Regions from separate parts of the Butyrivibrio sp. TB genome, predicted to be linked through region 1. Evidence: predicted binding sites of a transcription regulator. Region 1 holds the regulator's gene; each other region holds the start of a gene.
The links. The regulator Rex, encoded in region 1, represses fermentation and respiration genes when NADH is low (regulators of the CRP and FNR family bind a similar motif). The targets are predictions, from matches to a motif close to ATTGTTAANTANTTAACAAT.

Region 1 (7,656 bases):
ATAGTTATTGCCCAGGCTATGATGCTGTAAGCTTTCTGCTCACTTTTTTCCAGTATTCCTTCCCACCAGGAAGTAACTGCTTCAAGGAGTGTCTGAGTTACTTTCTCGGATATATCATTTACGCCATTTTCTATATTTTGCTGTAGACCATTTGCTATATTATTGGAAATCTCTCCTGAAAGGTTATCTGCTATACTATTGGCAATGTCTCCGGATACGCCATACGAGCTGTCAGCCTTAGCCACCAGTTTTTCATCCTGAAGGTACTCTATATCACAGGCATGAACATAGCTTTCTACATACTCTTTGGCCTGTCCTATATAATCATTGCCGGTAAAATAACCTGCGCATTCAAATACAACAAGAGCTGCCAGTACGATACCGGCAGCCGGGAATAGACAAAAAAACAGTTTATAAACATTCCAAATAAGCCTAAACATCTGTTTAAGCAGCCATGCGTATGCTTTTAGTATAGTCATGAAAATAGTAACAAGTACACTGGTAAAAAGCATAAGTAGGTAACCTCAAAAATTATTATGAAATACAAGGATGTATTTCCATGTACGGATACAGGATGTATCCAGTACATGCTTGGAAATACATGGATGTATTTCCATGTACCAGATACAGGATGTATCTAGTACATGTCCGGAAATACAGGGATGTATTTCCATGTACGCCTATCCCTTAATATACAACCTTGGGATTCTTGGATTAAGATCGCAGGCAAGTTCGTAATTAAAACGTCCGCTCAAGTTTCCAAGTTCTTCAATTGATATATGCTGATCGCCGCTCCATCCTATAATAGTGACTTCATCATTTTCCAAAGCTTCAGGGATTCTACTTATATCAACCATGAACTGATCCATGCATACACGTCCAAGGATAGGTGCTCTATGACCGTGGATAAGGACATAGCCTTTATTAGAAAGGCTTCTTGGATATCCGTCGCCGTATCCAACAGGGATAGTAGCAATCCTTGTAGGCTTATCTGTAACATAGGTTCCGCCATAGCTAACAGCAACACCCGCAGGTACATCCTTAATATAAGCGATGTGGCTATACAGTCCAAGTGCAGGCGTGATCTTCACTTTGTCTGTAGGAACATCCTCAGAAGGCTTCATTCCATACATTGTAACTCCGGCCCTTACCATATCCATCTGAGCCTGCGGGATACTTATGATGCTGGCAGAATTCGCACAGTGATGTAGAGGAATCCTAACGCCGTTTTCTTTTTCTACTCTTTCTATAAAAGCTGCGAATATATCTTTTTTCTCTATAGCATCTGTAAGGTCTTTCTCATCAGCTCTGGCAAAATGAGTGAAGATTCCCTCAACTTCGATGTGCTTCATGGAGAGCGCTTTCTTAACAAAGAGAGCACCGTCATCATTAGGACGAACACCTATTCTGGCCATAGATGTATCAACAGCAATATGAACCTTAACTTTGCAAGTCTCAGACCTCTTTGCAGCTCTTTCTTCAAGCTGCTCAAGCTGATCATATCTGAACACTGCCGGTCTTATATCATTTTCAATAAGGGTATCGTAAGAGAAAGGGAATGTGTATCCCAGAATAAGTATAGGTTTTCTGATCCCATTGTCCCTAAGCTCCATCGCCTCTTCACAGGTTGCACAGGCGTATCCCCAAATATAGTCCTCTGATTCAAGTAATTTTGCAATTGGTACTGCTCCAAAACCGTAACCATCAGTTTTGATAACTGCGATCATCTTGGTTTCAGGCCTTAAATTGTCATGCATTGAATGCATATTTGAAAGAATTGCATCAAGATCAACTGCAGCACATACCCTCGGGTATTTTAATGCCATCTCCTTAGAAAGATTCTGTCTGCTAACTATTTCATGTGAGTTCATTTTATAAATACGCTTTCTATCTTAATGAATTCAGAGATTGCCCAATGACCATATCTTTTGATGATCCAAGAAAACAGCTCCTATAATCCAAAGACAGTTTCTACGATCAAAAATATTTTCTATGATTCAAAAAGCAATTTCTTAATTCTATTATTATTTTTCCGGAAGAACATTTGCAAGTTCCTTTATTATATCACTTGCTGTCATATAATACTCTCCCACTCTGGAAGCCGCACGATTGCCGGCAAGACCGTGTATGAAGGTTCCAATGCAGGCAGTCTGGAAGGCTCCAAGCTTTCTTGAGCTCAAAGCTCCGATTATCCCTGCAAGCACATCGCCTGATCCTGCAGTTGCCATGCCACTGTTACCTGATATATTAACATACATCTGCCTTTTACCGGCTCCCGCCACGACAGACCTTGCATCCTTACATATTACTACACAGTTATAATACTCCGAAAGTGCCAAAGGCCACTTTAACATATTTTCCTTAATATCATAGACCGTAACAGGCTCAGGACGCTCATCGCCAAATGCAGCATTGTAAAGCCTTGCAAACTCAGCAACATGAGGAGTTATAACAAGCTGCTTGTCTTTAGAGTCAGAATAGGATCTTGCAAGCTCGCTTATATGGCTATCTTGTGCTATCAGAGTAATGGCATCTGCATCCGCAACAAGGAACTTGTCATAATGTTCTAGTACGATGCTAAGGATGGCCTTGGCAACCATTCCTGTTCCAATCCCTGGGCCTATAACTATAGCGGACGCCCACTTCATATTTTCAATAAGTATATCTCTGATCTTGTCTATATTGCTGTCAGTCTCAATATTGGCATATGAATCAAACATTGCCTCAGGAATACTGCTTTTAATAGCTTCTACATTAGCTAGTGTCGTAAATACTTTGACCATACCAGCACCTGTATGGAATGCTGACTTGGAACACAGAAGGCATGCGCCCGTAACCTTATCGCTTCCGGCAATGACTAAAACCTTGCCGAATGTTCCCTTATTACCATAGCCAACTCTCCTTGGAAGAAGATCTTCGGGACCCTCATCAAAGAAAAAATATTCAGGAAGATTCCCAAGAAAACCGTCCACTGTAATACCGACATCTTCTACAAATAACTGCCCGCAGTACTCAGTACCTGGGTACAGCAGCTGCCCCATCTTGGCAAAATTAAATGTAACAGTAAGATCCGCCTTAACAGCAAGAAGATGAACACTTCCTGTATCAGTATCTATGCCGGATGGAATATCAACAGCGACTACAAGAGTAGATTCATCCTTGAGCTTCTTACATTCATTGATATACATTATTGCTTCGGCATATTCGCCTTCTACATCTTTGGTACATCCGATTCCAAGGACAGCATCTACTATGATATCCCATTCCATTTGTGATTTGGTGGCTCGTACATTGGAAAAAGTGTCCATTGGGATATTATACGCCTCTGCGCATTTCTTCTGGGATACAGTATCAGGATTAGAGTCCTTGTCATCAACAAGAGCTATCTGCACTCTGTAGCCATGCTGATACAAAATCCTTCCGATAGCTATCCCGTCACCGCCATTGCCGCCGTGTCCTGCAACGATCAGAACATTAAAAGCTCTGGAAGTGTGCATAGCTCTCTTCCACTCACCGATTCTGGCAGCAACAGCCAGAGCAGCTCTTTCCATAAGTACAATGGATGGAACCCCAAAGTGCTCTGAAGTATTACGATCGCATGTTTTCATTTCTTTGGCTGTTACTAAATACTGCATATGTCCCCTTTTTGCTTATTATGAATGAGTCAGTACTAATTATTGACCAATTACGAATAAGCCAGTACATTACGTCTGTATGGATCCTGACCCCGGAGTTCTGATCCTGTGATTTCTCTCGGGATCATATTCCATATCGAATATATCTATAACTTCAGGTCCGAAGATATCATGCATATATGAATACAGGTTGAAATTCTCCATCTCACCTTCCTGAAGTCTAATGACCTGTTTCTTGAGCTCTTTTCTCGTATTGGATAGCCACTCATCGATCTCGTTGATCTCATCTGTATTGCGATGAAGTCTTTCGTAGCATACAGACATGGATGCCACCATAACCTTATAATTGAGCTGATATATCTCTCTGGGAAGTCCTAAAAGCCGATCTTCCAGCTCTTCAATCTGAGCATTACAATCCCCTATAAGTCTCTTCCTGTCATCAAGCTCCTTACCTGCAGACTTATCGCCCTTATTAAGCCTGTCAGATATGCCTATCACTTCATCAAGCAGTGTCTTCTTAAGACGCTTTATATCCTTGATCTTTTGCTTGAACCTGGCCTGCTCATCCACAAGCTTATTAAGCTCATCGGCAAGAGCCTGCAGTTCATCACTAACACCCTCTTCACCAAAGAGCAGCTTCCACTTCTCATCAGTTGTTACAATTGGTATATTCTTGCCAAGTAGAGCCGGCATATAGACATCTTCTTCTCTGGACATAGCATCCTTCCTCTTAGGCACGACTATATCTCAAACAACGAAAACCTGCATTTAGTATTTCGGATAATCCCCCGAATTAAATTAGAACACACCTGCATTCATATATATTTAAGATCATGGACTTAAAATATTGTAATAGAACCGCTTTTAAAGCCCCTATACTTATTATACTATATATCATCAATATAAATGACAGGCCGCCGGAATCACCTAAGTCCCAGCACAGCCTGCCAATCACTATCGATTTATATATTGCCAAAAATCACTTCTTACCGCCATGGAATCTTTCATAACGGTTAATGTTGTATGACAGCTTCATAAGGCTGTCTGAAAGATGAACATTCTCAACCTGAACATTCTCCGGAACATCAAGATCCACATGAGCAAAATTCCATATTGCCTTGATGCCTGCCTTAATAAGTCTGTCGGCCATTGGAACTGCCTGATCCTTGGGGATTGTGAGAACTGCGATATCGATATTGTTCTTCTTGATAAAATCCTCAATCTCTTCTATCGGACGTATCTCAACATCGCCTATCATCTTGCCTTGAAGAGCCGGGTCACGGTCAAATGCACCCTTGAAAACAAATCCTCTTGTTGAAAAATTGGTATAACCCGCCAGAGCTGTACCAAGATTACCCGTTCCTATAATGATGAGCTGGTGCTTCTTGTCAATGCCAAGTATCTTACTGATCTCATCATACAGATACTCTACATTATAGCCATATCCCTGTTGTCCAAATCCACCGAAATTGTTGAAATCCTGCCTTATCTGTGAGGCTGTAACCTTCATTATATCAGAAAGTTCCTGAGATGAAATCCTCTCTACTCCGCTAGCCTTAAGCTCACCAAGATATCTGAAATAACGGGGCAGGCGGCTGACTACTGCCTGGGATATTTCTTTATCCATGCGCCTTCCTCCTGATCTGTTATTATTGTTAATTTTGTATCACTCTATAATTGTAGCGAATCGTTAAACTTTAGTCAATTGAAATTATGTCCTAATCAGTGTAATATATTGCTGTTATGAATAAAATACAAGGCCAGCCATTTCAAGACTGAGCCTGCATTTCAAAGCACAAATGATGCGAGGTATATCATGTTACTTTCATGTCACAATATATGTAAATCTTTCGACGGTAAAGACATCTTAAAAGGTGTTTCTTTTCACATAGAAGCAAATGAAAAAGCAGCCATCGTCGGTATCAACGGAGCCGGCAAGACTACACTTTTAAAGATAATAACAGGTCAGCTGTCACCTGACGAAGGCGAAGTTGTTTTTGCCAAGGATACAAGTTTTGGATACCTGGCGCAGAACCAGAACATAGATTCAGGCAATACGATCTATGATGAACTTAAGCTTGTCAAAAAAGATACAATAGAACTTGAAGAGAAGATCCGCGAAGCTGAAGAACAGATGAAGGTCCTTACAGGAGACGATCTTACAAAGCTCATGAATGACTACACCGCAATGACTCACCACTTCCAGCTTATCGACGGATACGCCTGGCAGAGCGAAGTCGCCGGAGTAGCCAGAGGTCTTGGCTTTACAGATGAAGAGTTCGGAAAGTCCATCAGTACCCTCTCCGGAGGCCAGAAGACAAGAGTTGCCCTTGGTAAGCTCCTTCTCCAAAAGCCTGACCTTATCATCCTGGACGAGCCCACTAACCACCTTGATATGAATTCCATACAGTGGCTTGAGACCTATCTTCTCAACTACAAGGGCGCCGTACTGATCGTATCCCACGACCGTTATTTCCTTGATAAGATTGCAGACAAGATTGTCGAGATCGACCAGACAAGGTCCAGCATCTACAACGGCAACTACTCTTTCTATGCTACAGAAAAAGAAAAGCGCCGCGCTATAGCATGGCACGCCTACATCAATCAGCAGCAGGAGATCAAGCACCAGCAGGAAGTAATCGATAAGCTCAAGAGCTTCAACCGTGAGAAATCCATAAAGCGTGCCGAGAGCAGAGAAAAGATGCTTGAGAAAATCGAGCGTATCGAAAAGCCTACAGAAGTTGATGATGAGATGAAGATAAAGCTCACACCATCCTGCGTATCAGGTAATGACGTACTTAACGTTGAGGGCATCTCAAAGTCTTTTGACAATGCCCACCTTTTTGAGAATATATCATTCGAAATAAAAAGAGGCGAGCGCGTTGCGATAATCGGCGATAACGGAACCGGTAAGACCACAATGCTTAAGATCATCAATGGTCTTCTGCCACCTGATGCAGGCAAGATAACCCTTGGCGTCAAAGTTCACCCTGGTTACTACGATCAGGAACACCACGTGCTTCATGATGAAAAGACTCTTTTTGAAGAAATTTCAGATGAGTACCCGACTCTCAATAATACAGAGATAAGAAATACGCTTGCTGCCTTCCTCTTTACTGGCGAAGACGTATTTAAACGTGTCGGCGACCTCTCCGGTGGTGAAAAGGGTCGTATGTCACTTGCAAAGCTTATGCTCTCTGAAGCAAACCTTCTGCTTCTCGATGAGCCTACAAACCACCTTGATATCACAAGTAAGGAAGTTCTTGAAAGTGCTCTTAACGGCTATGAGGGAACTGTCCTGTACGTAAGCCACGACAGATACTTCATCAACAAGACTGCTACCAGGATCCTAGATCTTACAAACGGCGTGCTTGTTAACTATCTTGGTAACTACGACTATTATCTCGAGCACCATGATGAGCGTATGGCTCAGATCCTTGCAGGTAATCAGTCTGCTACTGCTACCGCTGCTGCCAGTGGCGTGCTGCTTGGTGGTGCGGCTTCTACAAGCAGCAATAACAGCGCTTCTAGTTCATCAATTAAGGCTAACAGCTTCCAGTATGCAGGTGATAGCGCTGATGCTTCTGATGGTAAGGCTGACTGGAAGGCACAGAAGGCCGCAGCTGCTATGCAGAAGAAGAAGGAAAAAGAGCTGAAGGCTTGTGAAGAAGAGATTGCAAAGCTTGAAGAGCGCAATGAAGTTCTTAACGAAGAGATGTCAAGGCCAGAGATTGCTACCGACCTTGCAGAGCTTCGTAAGCGTACAGATGAGCAGGAAGATATCACTGCAAAGCTTGAAGTGTTGTATGACAAGTGGGCTATGTTGTCAGAATGACGCTGGCTATACTTTAGGAAAAAAAGCAAGGGCCTAATCTCCTATTCAGAAGATATACCCTTGCTTTTATAATTTACTTCTCCTCTATTGTCAGTTCTGGCAAGCAACGATTATAACTGCTAAAACTAAAATTATTATCTTTTTCATAAATCACTGATTACCTGTTTCAGAGTATTCATCTATGAT
Region 2 (7,656 bases), on a different contig from region 1:
AAAAAACTCCATCTATCACGCTCATGAATTTGTAAAAACGATTAAAAGCGCGTCAATGTTTTATATACCATCCGCCCCGGCAAAGCTTTAGGGGATACCGCATTGGCTAAGTTGTGGAAGTTTGCAAATAGAGCGTGTATTAATAAGTTTTGTTATTTATATCAAAAGTTCCAAGCTTTTTTGTAATGTAATTTTTAATATTATTAGTATTGGTTACTCAAGTTCGCACTTGTACGGTGCAGCAAAAACTTTGGTGATGCTGTATTGTACAAGTGCGAGGGGGCTGCATTTAGAAATATGGTAGAAGGTATTTATCAAAAGGAGAGAACTTATGGAAGAAGTATATGCATTTCAAGTGAAGGTAAGAGGGGATTCTTTTAACGGACATTATACTAATGGTATATCGCTTGCTAATAGTGAGAGTGTCAGAAGATGTAAGCAGGTATATAAGGATGCTGAGAAGACTGTATATGAAGCTGATAATTATAAGGTTACAGCTTATCATATACCAAAAGGTAATGTGACACAGTGTTACACTGTCTTTGAGAATACATCAAGCAAGGATATCACAATAGATCTCCTGTCATCTTTTTGTATTGATAATATAGAAGCAGATGTCCTTCATAGAGCGACGTCTTTCTGGAGCGCTGAAGGTAAGCTTCTAACACAGAAACTTACTGATCTTAACATGGAACCATCCTGGAACAAGCATGGGACCAGAATCGAGAAGTTCGGACAGATAGGTTCTATGCCTGTCCGTAAATGGTTCCCATATGCTGTTCTTGAAAACACTGCTACCGGTGAATTTATCGGTGTGCAGATATATTGCGCCTCCAGCTGGCAGATAGAGGTCTTTAGGACAGCTGATCCTGTTTCGCTGTGCGGAGGTCTTGCAGATTTTGATTACGGCCACTGGTGTAAGTGCATCAGAAGCGGCGAGAGCTTCACTACGCCTAGGGCAGTCGTTGCTAAGGGTAAGTCTTTACTTGAAGTGAGTGATAAGCTTGTAAAGGCGCAGAACCCTCGTATAGCAGATGTAGATAAGGATATGCCTATTATATACAATGAATACTGCACGACCTGGGGCAATCCTACTCTCGATAATGTTAAGAAGATATGCGAAGCACTTAAAGATACTAAGGTCAGATACCTTGTTATAGACAGCGGCTGGTACAAACAGCCTGATAAATTCTGGTGGGATACGATAGGAGACTGGGACGAAAGTCCTGAGCTTTTCCCAAATGGAATCAAAGAGATGACAGATATGATAAAGTCTTATGGCCTTATCCCCGGCATCTGGTTCGAGTTTGAAAAGGCGGCAACACTATCACAGTTGTATGAACAGACTGAGCACCTGTTAAAGCGTTTTGGTGATCCTATCAATGTTGATGGTCAGAGATTTCTTGATATGAGAGATGACTGGTGCATAGATTATCTGTCAAGGAAGGTAATAGATTTTTTGAAAAAGAACGGATTTGGGTATATCAAAATTGACTATAACGATACTATAGGTGTAGGCTGCGATGGCGCAGAGAGCCTTGGAGAAGGCCTTAGACAAAGCGTTCTTGGAACTCAGAAGTTCTTCAAAAAGCTTTCTGATGAAATTCCGTCTCTTGTAATAGAGAACTGTTCAAGCGGCGGACACAGACTAGAGCCTTCTATGATGGAACTTGTATCACAGGCCAGCTTCTCTGATGCCCATGAATGCAAGAGCATCCCTGTAATAGCCGCTAACCTTCACAGAGTCATACGCCCCGAGCAGAGCCAGATATGGGCAGTTCTAAGAGCAGCAGATGACATCCATAGGGTCAATTATATCCTAAGCTCAGCATTCCTTGGAAGAATGTGCCTTAGTGGTGAGATATTTGATATAGACCAAAGAGCCTGGGACACTACACATAAGGCTATAGATTTCTATGATGAAGTTAAGCATATCATAAAAAATGGCGTGACAACTGTAATAGACTGCAAATGTAATGACTACAATAATCTTACAGGATATCAGGCTGTGCTTAGAGAGTACGGAGATGAAGCGCTTCTGGTAGCACATACTTTCGAAAATGGCAGTAATCCTGAAATAGATAAGTATCTGTCCGGATATAACATCATAGATACCTTTGGCAGTGAGCTGGATGGAGATTTTAGAGGAAAAGCTTTTTTCTTAAGAAGATAATTTTATAATTAAATTTGCCTGAAACTTCGCTAAAAAGGTCCTGCCCCGGATTTTTATCCGGCGGCAAGACCTTTTATTTTAAACACTTTTATGACTCCGTTATGTGAGCTTTATGAAAGGATTATTTCTCCCATTTCCAATTAGCTACTTCAGGAAGATCAAGACCAACCTCGTGGATGTACTGCTTGTGCTCAACAAGCTTGTCGCTCATGCGCTGATACAGATATGCGCCGCGGTTTCCAAGCTGTGGAAGATACTTAAGAGCATCCTGTACAAGGTGGAATCTATCGATATTGTTCTGAACTCTCATATCGAATGGAGTTGTGATAGTTCCTTCTTCCTGATATCCGCGAACATGCATAAGTCTGTTGTTGTGACGACGATATGTAAGCTCGTGAATAAGTGTAGGATAGCCGTGGAAGTTGAAGATTACAGGCTTATCAGTTGTGAAGAGCATGTCATATTCAGCGTGTGACAGACCATGTGGGTGCTCTGATGCAGGCTGAAGTTTGAACAGGTCGACAACGTTGATGAATCTGATCTTAACTTCAGGAAGCTCCTTGTTAAGGATTGATACAGCTGCAAGTGCCTCGAGTGTAGGTGTCTCACCTGCACAAGCGAAGATGATATCAGGTTCCTGGCCCTGGTCATTGGAAGCCCAATCCCAGATACTGATACCCTGTGTGCAGTGCTTAACAGCCTGTTCCATAGTGAGCCACTGTGGACGAGGATGCTTAGATGCAACGATAACGTTTACATAGTTACGGCTTCTTACGCAGTGATCGAAAGTAGAGAGCAGGCAGTTAGCATCTGGTGGAAGATACAGACGTACTACGTCAGCTTTCTTGTTAGCGATATGATCCATGAAACCGGGATCCTGATGTGTGAAACCGTTGTGGTCCTGCTGCCATACGTTAGATGACAGGAGGAGGTTAAGAGATGCGATCTCTTCTCTCCATGGAAGCTGGTTGCAAACCTTCAGCCACTTAGCGTGCTGAGCTACCATTGAGTCGATGATACGGATGAATGCCTCGTAGCTTGCGAAGAAACCGTGACGACCTGTAAGAAGGTATCCTTCAAGCCATCCTTCGCACATATGCTCTGAAAGCATTGAGTCCATAACGCGACCATCAGCGTTAAGAGCATCATCTATATCAAGAGTATCTGCATTCCAAACTCTGTTTGTCTCCTCAAATACAGCATTAAGTCTGTTAGAATTGGTTTCATCAGGTCCAAATACACGGAAGTTGCGTGATTCCTTGTTGAGCTTGATGATATCACGAACGAACTTACCAAGTTCTGTCATATCCTGTCCGTCTTTTTCGCCGGGAGCTGTTACATCGAAAGCGTACTTGCGGAAGTCAGGCAGACGAAGGTCACGAAGAAGCAGACCACCGTTACCATGAGGGTTAGCACCGATACGTGCATTGCCTGTAGGAGCAAGTGCCTTAAGTTCAGGGATAAGCTTACCATTCTCATCGAAGAGTTCTTCTGCATGATAGCTCTTGAGCCACTTTGTAAGGATCTCAAGGTGATCATCATGATCCATCATTACAGGAACCTGATGTGCTCTCCAGTAATCTTCAACCTTATCGCCATTTACATAATCAGGGCCTGTCCATCCCTTAGGAGTTCTAAGGACGATCATAGGCCATACAGGACGAGTTGTATCGCCTGTCTCACGAGCGTGCTTCTGGATAGCCTTGATCTCTTCGATGACGCTGTCCATAGTTTCAGCCATCTTTCTGTGCATATACATAGGGTCTGAACCCTCTACGAAATATGGCTTCCAGCCCATACCTTCGAAGTACTTCACAAGCTCTTCGTGTGAGATACGTGAAAGGATAGTAGGGTTAGCAATCTTATATCCATTGAGGTGCAGAATAGGAAGAACAGCACCGTCTGTCTTAGGGTTAAGGAACTTATTGGACTGCCATGATGTAGCAAGAGGTCCTGTCTCAGCCTCACCATCACCAACAGTAACAGCTGCAATAAGGTCCGGGTTATCAAATACAGCACCAAATGCATGTGCTATAGAATAGCCGAGCTCACCACCTTCGTTGATAGAACCGGGAGTCTCAGGTGCACAGTGGCTTGGAACACCGCCTGGGAATGAGAACTGCTTGAACAGCTTCTGCATACCTTCTTCGTCTTCGCTGATGTTAGGATAGATCTCGCTGTAAGTGCCTTCAAGATATGTGTTGGCAACATAGAAGTTTCCGCCATGTCCGGGACCTGATAATAAGATCAAATCAAGGTCATATCTCTTGATAGCACGGTTTAAGTGAACATAAACAAAGTTCTGTCCAGGTACAGTTCCCCAGTGACCAACGATCTTCTTCTTGATCATATCCATTGTAAGTGGCTTCTTAAGAAGAGGATTATCAAGCAGATAAAGCTGGCCGGCTGAAAGATAATTGGCTGCACGCCAGTAGGCGTTCATTTTGGTGAGTAGCTCGTCTGTGATAGGTCCTTTTTCTTCACAGACAGTTGTCTTAACGTCTTCCATTTCTTCTCCTTTAATACTTGTAAATACCAGTAAATAACAAATTCAAAATGTCATCTACCATATAGTTCTTCGTGTTAAAAAATTAACACGAACACGATAATATAACATTGTGGGAAAAATTACAATAGGAAACTAAAATATTTTATTTGTACCTAAAAATATAGCAATTAATGAAAAAAATAAAGCAAGCATTAAGTATACTTGATAGTCGGAATGTTATATGATAAAAATTTTGAATAATAGGGCGAATAATTTGGAATACATAGAGCAATACTTGACCAGATAGGAACAAGATATGATAAGAATGATACCATATTTGTGTGTTATTGTAAATCGTCAGAAACCATTATTTGCTTCTATTATTTGGCATATGCTAAAATAATTTAGTTAGCTGTTTCCGAAAATTGCAAAAATACTTCAAAAACAAAAAGCGGATAGGCCGAAAGGTCTATCCGCTTTTTGGAAAGTGATATTTACTATAATTATTATTTGAATGACGTAAGGGTCAAAAGTCATTTCGATTCGAGCTTGCTCGAAATCGAATATGAATTTATGACCCGCAAAACATGAGCAAAGTAGCACGTAGTGCGGATTTGCGAATGTTTTAGGATTGTGAGAGTTTCGAAGAAACGGAACAATCCGTTAGTCATAAGGTGTCAAAAGGAACTTTTGACACCTACCTCATTTGAATTGTATAAGTATAAAAACTAAAGGAAGTGCATTGCCTTTTGTTTACTTAAGCAGTGTATCCTCAAGATATTTGATCAAAGACTTAACAGTCTCCTGATTTTGTTTATAGAAGATCTTAGAATCTACTTTCTCAATCTGTAAGAGACTTTGTTCAAATAAAGCTGAAGTGTGATGTGATATAGTAGCTGTCGTAAGCCCTATCTTATTGGCAAGTTGTGCTCCATAATATGCCTCATCCCTGGTCAGCTGTAGGATTTCTAATTTACTCTTATCAGACAGAAGTTTTAAGATCGTAAGAGCCTTATCCTGCGTTATGCTCGTTCTCTTGATCATGATTTTGTCATATGTCAGATTGTCGCTGTATATAGCTCCTATCTGGGCTATAGGCCTTGCTGTTTTGATATCGTCCCCTTTAAAACTCAGACTGACCTTCATGCAGTTTAGATAGGAGAGAGTGATATAACAATCATTTGAAGAGTTAAAACCGGAAGATGAATATCCCATTTTCTTCATGACATAATCTACATATGGCTCATCTGCGGCATCTTTTTTGGCATAATCGATAGTATCTTTACCGAACTCTTCGAGCTTTTTTTCATATCTTTTAAGAACTTTGGCTGCGCGGCTTATGATAGTTAAGAGCTTTGGTATATGCTCACTGCGGTGTATATAGAGCTGCTGAAGTTTTAATTTGTCACTGTCAGCTATATCCATTTCATAGATAGCATCGATAATATCACAGATACCGGCATATTCTGCATCATCATTGTCAGAAGCGTTTTTGCCGGCTCTTCTTATAAGCTGATAGAAATACTTATTGTAGCTTTCTTCTGGTATATCTTTAATATACTTTTGATAATCTTTGATAGATATGTTCTCCGGAATATCATTCATAGCAGGACATACGCTATCGTGGAGTAGGAGCATACTTGCAAATGAATAGCTTATCTTATCTTCAAGGGCATAATAGCTTTTTATATCGTCAATATCTTGTGCAAATTCTTCTCTTGCATCGTCTTCTATACGCTGGAGCAGTTCTACAAACTTTTCTTCCCTTGGCCCCGGGATGATGTCATAATCGACAGCACTTTTGTCCATATGCGGCTTAAAATATGGAGCTGGCTCCACCAATACATTTAAAAGGGATAGGCTTTCGTATACATAATGTATTTTATAAGAATAATTGTTCATAAATAGAATCCTTTCGTGTTCGTAGGCGGAAAACCACTTCCCTTGGGAGAGTCCGGCGATCTTAAGCTATTATTTCATCTGCACAGCTTTTTTCATCAGCCAGAGCAGAAGACTCTTTGTTTTCTCTTTCAGCTTCTACAATAGCCTTGGTTCCTGATGTGAGCATGTACATGCCAAAAAGGAAAGCAACAACACCTGCCATAACCAGTATAACCTTTGTAGAAGTTAATTTTACCACAATACTTATAATAAAAGCAGTTACGGGTGTAATTCCAACAGAAATGGCACTTCCTATGCCTGAAACTCTTGCAAGGTAAGATCTGTCAATAACATTGAACATCTCAACATTTATATACATATTGCCAAGAGATATACCAAAGCCAAGTGCTATAGACAGGAGTAATAGTGTTATAGCAGCTCCGTATCTAGTTTCATACAGTGGCGCTGCGCCTACAAGACCGAGATAGAAGGTTATGATAAGAGCAATCATCATTATTATAGTCTTCTTGCCATTCAAAAACTTTCTAAATACCGGGAAAAGCAGTGATCCCAGAAGCATTGATACTGTAACAGCAATTCCGAAGATAGATAAAAGTTCAGGTCCTCCCTTAAGTACTTCTGTGACTATAGGTGTCTGAAGAGAGTTGATAGGAACAAGTATACCATTTAGAAATAGTGCAACGAAAGCAAACACTACAAGAATCTTTTTTCCTTTACAGTATACAAACCCGTCTTTTAACTCCTTAAGATATGCACCAGCGCTGGCAGATACCTTAGTATTAAGAGTTTCTGCAGGTATCTTCATCCATGCTATAAGAAGTGCTGAGATTACAAAAGTTGCCATATCAAGATATATAGCTCCGGAGCTCCCTATAAGAGCGATGATGGCAGCGGCAAGACCGGTACCTATAAGCTCTGTGATGGATGATACTGAGCTGTTAAGAGATATAGCTTCGTTGTAGGAGTCCTTATCTACAACCATAGGGAAAAAAGCTGATGAAGCAGGACCGCGGAAAGCTTCTGCAGTAGAGATGATGAGATTTAAAAGTGCTATAAGCGGAGCACTTAAAAAGCCCATCAAAAGGCCGGTAGC
Region 3 (7,656 bases), on a different contig from region 1:
AGGAGATGAAGCCTATTACGTGGGATGATGAGAATGAGTATACATGTAATCGCTATACAGCGGCTGCATTTATGCCAGGGGCAATGGGATCTGCTTATTATGAGTATTCAAATGATATAGACAAAAAGCTTCTCTTAAACGGCCAGAGACTTGATATGGAAAACCCAAGGTACATGTGCCTTCTTAAGGTATCATCTGATGGTGTTATCGAGGATATTCAGGAAGTTGATGACGCTTTCTACGGAATGTATGATCTTGGCGATCTTGATCCGGAAGTTTCTTTTGAAGGAGAGACATTTACTTATAATGGTATTGATATAGATGTATCAGATCTTGGCGGAGGCATGAAGATCAATAATTTATACAGCGCTTATGGCAAAATAATAATAGAGTGCTATATATCACATCATGAGAATTCATATCTTGTTTTCGACAAATTCAGGGGTGAAATAGTACAGGAATACTTTAATGGAAATAACCTGACCTGGATTGGTGATGACTTTACAACTGCTATATATTCAGATGGAAATGAAATAAGAGACCTGTGCGGGGATCTTATGTACTACATCGATTGTGAAGAGATCGAAAGTCTTGAATTTACAGATGATGGCAAGAGTGTAAAGTGTACATATGTTATATGGGATGATAAAAAACAGGATGAAGAGACCAAGGAAGAAACTTTTGAACTGCCTGAAAGACGTGACGGCGCTATGAATGCATACAGCGATTATATGGATTCAGGAAGGGCAAGTGACTATAGAAGATTTATGGAATATGCTCCTGATGATGCAAAGTTCTTTATATTAACAGATCCGCAGATTTGGACTGGTGATATGTTTTATGTTATGGGGGCACTGGATGAAGGTGCTGTTAATAAGGTAATGATCGTTGCGCTGTCAGATAATACTTATTTTGAAATACAGGATGATGATGGCGATATCGTAGCGTATGATTATATTGACAGAGGTAGTGGAAGAGCATATCTGATGACAATGTCTGAAGGGATGCCGCTGTATACAATCCATGTTTCTACATATGATGATAATTACGAAGAGGTTATATCAACGTGGGAAGTAACAATGATAAGCGGCGAAACATATCAGCACTGCTTGTTTGTGGAGTGAGCTGGCATAAAGTGTCGTGATAGGACGGAAGATGCCGCTGATATAATCATCGGGCTACCTTGCCATTCATCGTAGGGGCTGTGGCAGTTCGCGCTGAAGCGTTTTTTTAGGTAATAGTTAATGAAGGGGTAATGAGATGAAGAAAAAAAGTGAATTGATGAAAATGGTAGCAATAATTTCCTTCACGTCACTTGTAACTAATGCAGTTGCGTGTGGGAGTTCGCTTAGTTTAAGTGAGACTTCTAACGAGGAATCGTCCGGAACGGAAGGTGAGGATAGCAGTCATGAAGGTAATAGCGGAGCTCCCGGACAGCAGAAGAATAATAGTAAAAATAAGACTTCTGATTCAGATAGTAAAGATGAAGTATCAACAGAAGAGATCACAGAAAAGTTTATAGAAGAGGTGGCTTCAAGCGCGGAGAGTGATGAGGAGGAAGTCAGGTACTATCTTGTAGATGATTTTGATGATGACGGCGCGTATGAAGGTTTTATGTTTGTAGGCGGCGAAGAAGATCCTGACTGGGGATCTGGTGATGGTACGGTGTGGTTTGTTAATGAATCTGGATGTGAGAAGATTCATGATGAGTTTAGCTTTTTAGTTGGTGAGAACGAGAATATTTTTTCCATACTTCAGGAAGAGGATAGAAATTTTGTTGTCTTCAGGGATCTGTATGCAACAGCAGATGTATCAAATATCTATTATGTGGATGGTGAGAAGTGCATAGAATCAAGAGTATCGTATCTTGGATCATCTTATGTTGGCAAGGAAAAGGGTGATCTTAATATAACGGTTAGTGCATATGACATGTACTGCGATTTTGAGGGCGACGCAGAAGAAGGTACATGGACCGGACATACCTGGAAGCCGTATTACTTTTATTACAGTAGTGAGACAGGTGACTTTGAAGAGTACGGAGCCGTTGAGATCAGTGAAGATGAGCTTTCAAAACTGATTGAGAATGACCCTATTATAGAAATCAAGGAAGAAGGATATGCCATTGACCAGATCATCAAGAGAGATAATGGGATAATCAATATCAATTATCACATGGAAACTGAAGAATCAGGAAGAAATTATGAATATAAAAATGCAACGTATGATCTAAATACAGGACTGTACGTTAACGTCTGGGGTGATGGCGAAGCGGGAGTGTTTGATTCTGACTACGGCGGAATCTATTATCTGCAGCTTCTTAATGATGAAGATGAAGATTCAGAGTCTGCATCAAGTGGTGATGCCCATACTTATGAAGAGAAGATATATGAGCTTAGATCTTCTGAACCTGTGATTCCTGATAACGAAGATATTCTTAAGGAAATGGCAGAGTGCGTTACGTTTTCCTGTATTCTTGATTACGAAGGCATAACCTTTGCTGATATGGACAATAGTGATAAGGTATCTCTTCGCTACCACATTGTGGATTATGTAACCTGGGATCAGAAGGGTATCTATGAAGATGTCTGCGAGACTGTTAATGACAAAACGGCAATTCCTTTGGATATTGCATTGGATATATTCAAAGATTTCTATGGTGAAGATAACTTTACTCCAGACGAACATGAGGATGTAGACGATGAGTATTATTATCCTCTTTATGCTGATGGAGAAGCCTGGGAACTTGTTGAGCATATGCAGTTTTTTGAAGATGATGACTATATCCTTTACACAGGCCCCGGATTTTATGAAAGTAATGGAGGCGATGAAGCTTTTGTAGGCTATGCGGATATTCTTTTTGCCAAGAATAAGGACAGCAGATTTGGCGTGACGGTTGTATTTGGATGGTATCGCGAAGATACTATAGATGTTTCTTCTGTAGAGGCGTCTTCGACACTTTCTTCGCAAGGCGGTAATGACTACGACGCAGAAAACCTTATCGACGGCGACTATACAACAATCTGGGCTGAAGGCGCAAAGGGCACAGGCGTAGGCGAGACTATTACAATCCATTTGGACAAAGAGCAGCTCGTATACGGCGTACTTATCTGCAACGGATATACTGCAAGCTACGAGCAGTACAATAATAACGGACGTCTGACTCAGGTAAGCGTTGATTTTGGCGGTGGAAACGTGGTTAAAGGTGACGTAGATGGCTATGGCTACGAGGGATTTAGCTCAGATAATCTTGCTGATAGTAACAGGACCAAGATCGAGCTTGATGAGCCTGTTATGACAGATACGATAGTTATTACGATCACAGGCGCTGAGAAAGGTGCCAAGTACGATGATACCTGTGTTAGCGAACTGCTGGTTTATTGAGTTTAGTTTAAGAAAAATTATGATCAGATAATGATAAATACAAAAAGCTCTCACCAGAAGTTACATCTGATGAGAGCTTATATATATTAAAAAAGGGAGGTTATGAAAAAGATTTCAGCTATATACAAAGCTGTAGTAGTGGTTAGTGGGGGATTAGATATGGTTAGCAACTTCGAATGCATCCCAGATACCATACATGATGTTGGATACCTGCTTAGCATCGCCAAGAAGATAGATCTCGTCTACATCATTCTTGTACTGGTTGTAGAGTGTATTCTCGCTTGCATAACCTACGCAAAGTACTACGCTGTCAGCTTCAAGCTCTTTAGTTCCTTCGCCTACAGATGCCTTTAATACGCCGTCCTTGTATTCTGTAACTTTAGCACCTGTAACAACGTCAATTCCGTTGAATGGAATGAGCTTTTCAAGCATTTCCTTATTAGCTGAGCAGAGAGGTCCGTTAACTGCCATGAGCTTATCAAGAGCTTCTACGATAGTTACCTTTTTGCCCTTCTGAGCAAGGTCAAGTGCAAGTTCGCATCCTACAAGACCGCCGCCGACTACAACAACCTTGTCTCCGGCATCTTTCTTGCCAAGAAGTACCTGCTCTGCAGAGTAAACCTTGTCATCATCGCCAAGTGAGAACATCTTAGGACGAGAACCTGTAGCAAGGATAACAGCATCATACTGACTGTCAAGGATCTCTTTCTCAGTAGCCTTTGTATTCATATGAACTTCTACATTAAGGCGTACCATTTCATCTTCGTACCACTTAGCAAGTGCGATATCGTCTTCCTTGAATGCCGGAGCACCGCCAGGGATGAGGTTACCGCCAAGTCTGTCTGATGCTTCATAAAGGACAGGCTCATGACCTCTTTCTGCAAGTACGCGTGCAGCTTCACAACCTGCAACACCGCCGCCTACTACGAGGACTTTTTTCTTCTTAACAACAGGGTTGTACTTGTTAAGTCTCTCTTTGCCTGCCTGAGGGTTAACAGCACAGTTGATGAGAGAGTAAGTCTGGATACGACCCATGCAGCCTTCCTGACAGCTGATACATGGACGGATCTGTGAGAGGTTACCTCTGCGGATCTTGTTAACGATATCAGGATCAGCAAGTGTAGGACGACCAAGGGAGATCATGTCGCAGATATTCTTGTTAAGACAGTCAATAGCTGTATCAGGGTTATCTACACGACCTGCCATGATAACAGGGATGTTTACATTCTCCTTAGTGATACGTGCAAATTCCTTGTAAGGAGCCTTCTCCATGTACATCGGAGGGTGATTCCACCACCATGCATCGTATGTTCCTGCGTCTACGTCAAGAGCGTCATAGCCGAATTTCTCAAGAAGCTTTGCTGCCTCGATACCTTCTTCGATATCACGGCCTTTTTCTTCGAATTCTTCGCCCGGAAGAGCACCTTCACGGAAGTCCTTGACCATGCTCTTAAGTGAGAATCTCATTGCAACAGGGAAGTCCCAGCCACAAGTCTTAGCGATCTCTTCACGGATCTCTTTAGCGAATCTGAGTCTGTTCTCAAGTGATCCGCCGTATTCATCTTCTCTGTGATTGAAGAAGGAGATAGCAAACTGGTCGATAAGGTAGCCTTCGTGTACAGCGTGGATTTCAACGCCGTCGAAGCCTGCACGCTTAGCATTGTAAGCGCCCTTACCAAAGCTCTTTACGATTCCGTGGATTTCTTCTACAGTAAGTGGACGGCAAGTCTTGTCAAGCCATCTGTGCGGGATAGCAGAAGCAGATACAGGAGGGAACTCTCCAAGGTTTGTAGGGATAGTAACACGTCCGAATCCACCACTCATCTGCAGGAATATCTTAGAACCGTAAGCGTGTACACGCTCTGTCATCTCACGGCTTGTTCTTACGAACTGAACCGGATTGTAAGTTGAGTTAGGTGTATTAGGGAAAGAAGGCTTCTCAACCTCAGTGTCTGAGAATGTTACACCTGTGATGATAAGACCGATGCCGCCCTTGGCACGTCTTGTGTAGTAATCAATACCTCTGTCATTCCAGCCGCCTTCGCAGTCGCCAAGACCAAGTGGTCCCATGGGTGCCATAGCGTAGCGGTTCTTGATTTCGAGCTTACCGATCTTGATAGGCTCAAAAAGTCCCTGGTACTTCATATAAATTGTCCTCCTACCTGTTTATTATTGGTATATATTGGTGAGAAAATAATGAAACATGCGTTAGTAGCACGCTTCATAAGCCGGGTGTAAAAGCTTAACCTGCCTTTGTTAAACTTTTATCATATGTATTAATTTTATAATATGATCACGCTATGAGCCATCAACAAATAGTTGATAGAGTTAAACAATTCATTTCGCTTATTGACTCAAAAAGTGACAAGGTGGTATCATGACATAGAAATTCATCCATGAATTTCATATTTAAATATTGTAGTAGGGCTTGCATCGCTGGCCACGGTTAGGAAATCCATAATCCATCTCGGGTCATGGATTATTTTTTTGCTCAAAAAGATAACATGTTGGAAAGGATATAAAACAATGCAAAACGAATTATTTGAAAAAGCACCGATTCCCAAGGCTTATATGAAGATGGCTCTGCCTGTTGTTATGGGTATGGTAGTTACTCTTATTTATAATCTTGTGGATACTTATTTTATCGCGCTGACCGGCAATACGGATCTTATTGCAGGAGTATCTTTGTGCGCACCTTTATTTACACTGCTTCTGGCAATAGGAGATATATTTGGAATAGGCGGAAGCTCTGTGGTTTCAAGAGTTCTTGGATCACATGACAGGGAAGGCGCCAGGAGTAAGAGTACGTTTTGTATATATACCTCTGTTATCACAGGTATTATTTTTACTATACTTATGCTGGTATTTAAAAAGCAGGTAGTTATGCTGCTTGGAGCTACTGATAATACTTATGATTATGCGCAGCAGTACTATACATGGCTTATTCTTGCGTCAACTTTTGTCATCTTTTCACTGGTTCCTTCTAACCTTTTAAGAGCAGAAGGTAAGGCTATGGAATCGATGGTAGGATCTGTTGTTGGAACTGTTGTTAATATAATCCTTGATCCTATCTTCATCTTTGGACTTGGACTTGGCGCTGCTGGTGCGGCTATGGCAACTGCTATAGGTTATGTTGTCACCTCAGTATTTTTTGTCATAATCATTGTCCAAAAGAGTGATGTGCTCTCTATAGATCCGAAAGGCCTTAGCTTTGACGCGCAGACATTCTCTGGAGTTCTGGCTATAGGACTTCCTTCAAGTATTACGAATCTGATGCAGACAGTTGGTATTACCCTCACCAATAGATACCTGCAACCTTACGGCGATGACAATATCGCCATTATGGGTATCGTCCTTAAGATCGTTAACATTGCTGTACTCGTTATCGTGGGTCTTGCTTTTGGCGGTCAGCCTCTTATCGGATACTGCTATGGAGCAAAGCTTAAGGACAGGCTTAAGAAGATCATGGGATTTGGAATGGCTATTACAGGCGGAACCGGACTTGTAGCACTTTTTATTCTTTCTCTTTTTTCCAAAGTGATTCTTGGAAGATTTCTGACTGATCCTGATATGATAGATATGGGGGCAAGGATGCTTATATTCCAGCTTCTTGGAATGCCGCTCATGGGGATATGTCTTATAGTTATCTGCACATTTCAGGCAACAGGCAAGGCGATAGGTGCGTTTATCTTATCATCCTGCAGGCAGGGGGTTGTATTCTTGCCAGCTCTGATAATTCTATCTGTAACGGCAGGTCTTAACGGTGTTATTGCAGCGCAGGTTACAGCTGATATTATCACTACAGTTGTTGCCTTTTGGCTGTTTAGGGTCTTTCTTTGGAGAGAAATTGTGTGAGTAGCAGAAATATATAATTATTGAATCTTGAACGCATTAATGCTATCATAATGATGAAAAAAGACACAGAAGACTCCACGCAGAGAAATTGAAAAAGCATAGGCAGAAAGAGATGATTGGAGAAAAAGGAAAGGCGGAAAACATGAGTGATTGGAAAAAATATAAAGATCACGTAAGAGAAACTTCTCCCATTATAGGGAATGATATTGATGAAGTCGAAGAAATATCAGCTATTGTTGGAGCTATGATAGAACAAAGACATAATCTTGAATTATCTCAAAGAGAATTGGCGCAATTATGTGGTATACCACATTCATCCGTAGCTAGGATCGAGTCCGGTAAAACAACGCCAAATCTTTCCACTCTGTTGAAAATATTTAATAAGCTTGGACTTAGTTTCTCAGTACAACCTACAGTAAA

Region 2: a site for Rex is predicted at 4,753-4,772, ahead of BMX21_RS15250 (phosphoketolase family protein). Genes of this name have one in related genera too.
Region 3: a site for Rex is predicted at 5,634-5,653, ahead of BMX21_RS13095 (oxidoreductase). Genes of this name have one in related genera too.

The regions. Positions count from the first base shown of each region.
Region 1 covers NZ_FOER01000010.1:26,643-34,298, forward strand. The annotation lists gene BMX21_RS08235 (hypothetical protein) at 1-512, opposite strand, end outside; gene alr (alanine racemase) at 681-1,871, opposite strand; gene BMX21_RS08245 (NAD(P)H-hydrate dehydratase) at 2,025-3,635, opposite strand; gene BMX21_RS08250 (hypothetical protein) at 3,705-4,352, opposite strand; gene BMX21_RS08255 (redox-sensing transcriptional repressor Rex) at 4,615-5,262, opposite strand; gene abc-f (ribosomal protection-like ABC-F family protein) at 5,452-7,470, shown strand.
Region 2 covers NZ_FOER01000025.1:6,174-13,829, reverse strand. The annotation lists gene BMX21_RS15255 (glycoside hydrolase family 36 protein) at 332-2,173, shown strand; gene BMX21_RS15250 (phosphoketolase family protein) at 2,295-4,682, opposite strand; gene BMX21_RS15245 (ArsR/SmtB family transcription factor) at 5,415-6,563, opposite strand; gene BMX21_RS15240 (MFS transporter) at 6,625-7,656, opposite strand, start outside.
Region 3 covers NZ_FOER01000019.1:80,743-88,398, forward strand. The annotation lists gene BMX21_RS13085 (hypothetical protein) at 1-1,124, shown strand, start outside; gene BMX21_RS13090 (discoidin domain-containing protein) at 1,261-3,381, shown strand; gene BMX21_RS13095 (oxidoreductase) at 3,535-5,526, opposite strand; gene BMX21_RS13100 (MATE family efflux transporter) at 5,908-7,236, shown strand; gene BMX21_RS13105 (helix-turn-helix domain-containing protein) at 7,349-7,656, shown strand, end outside.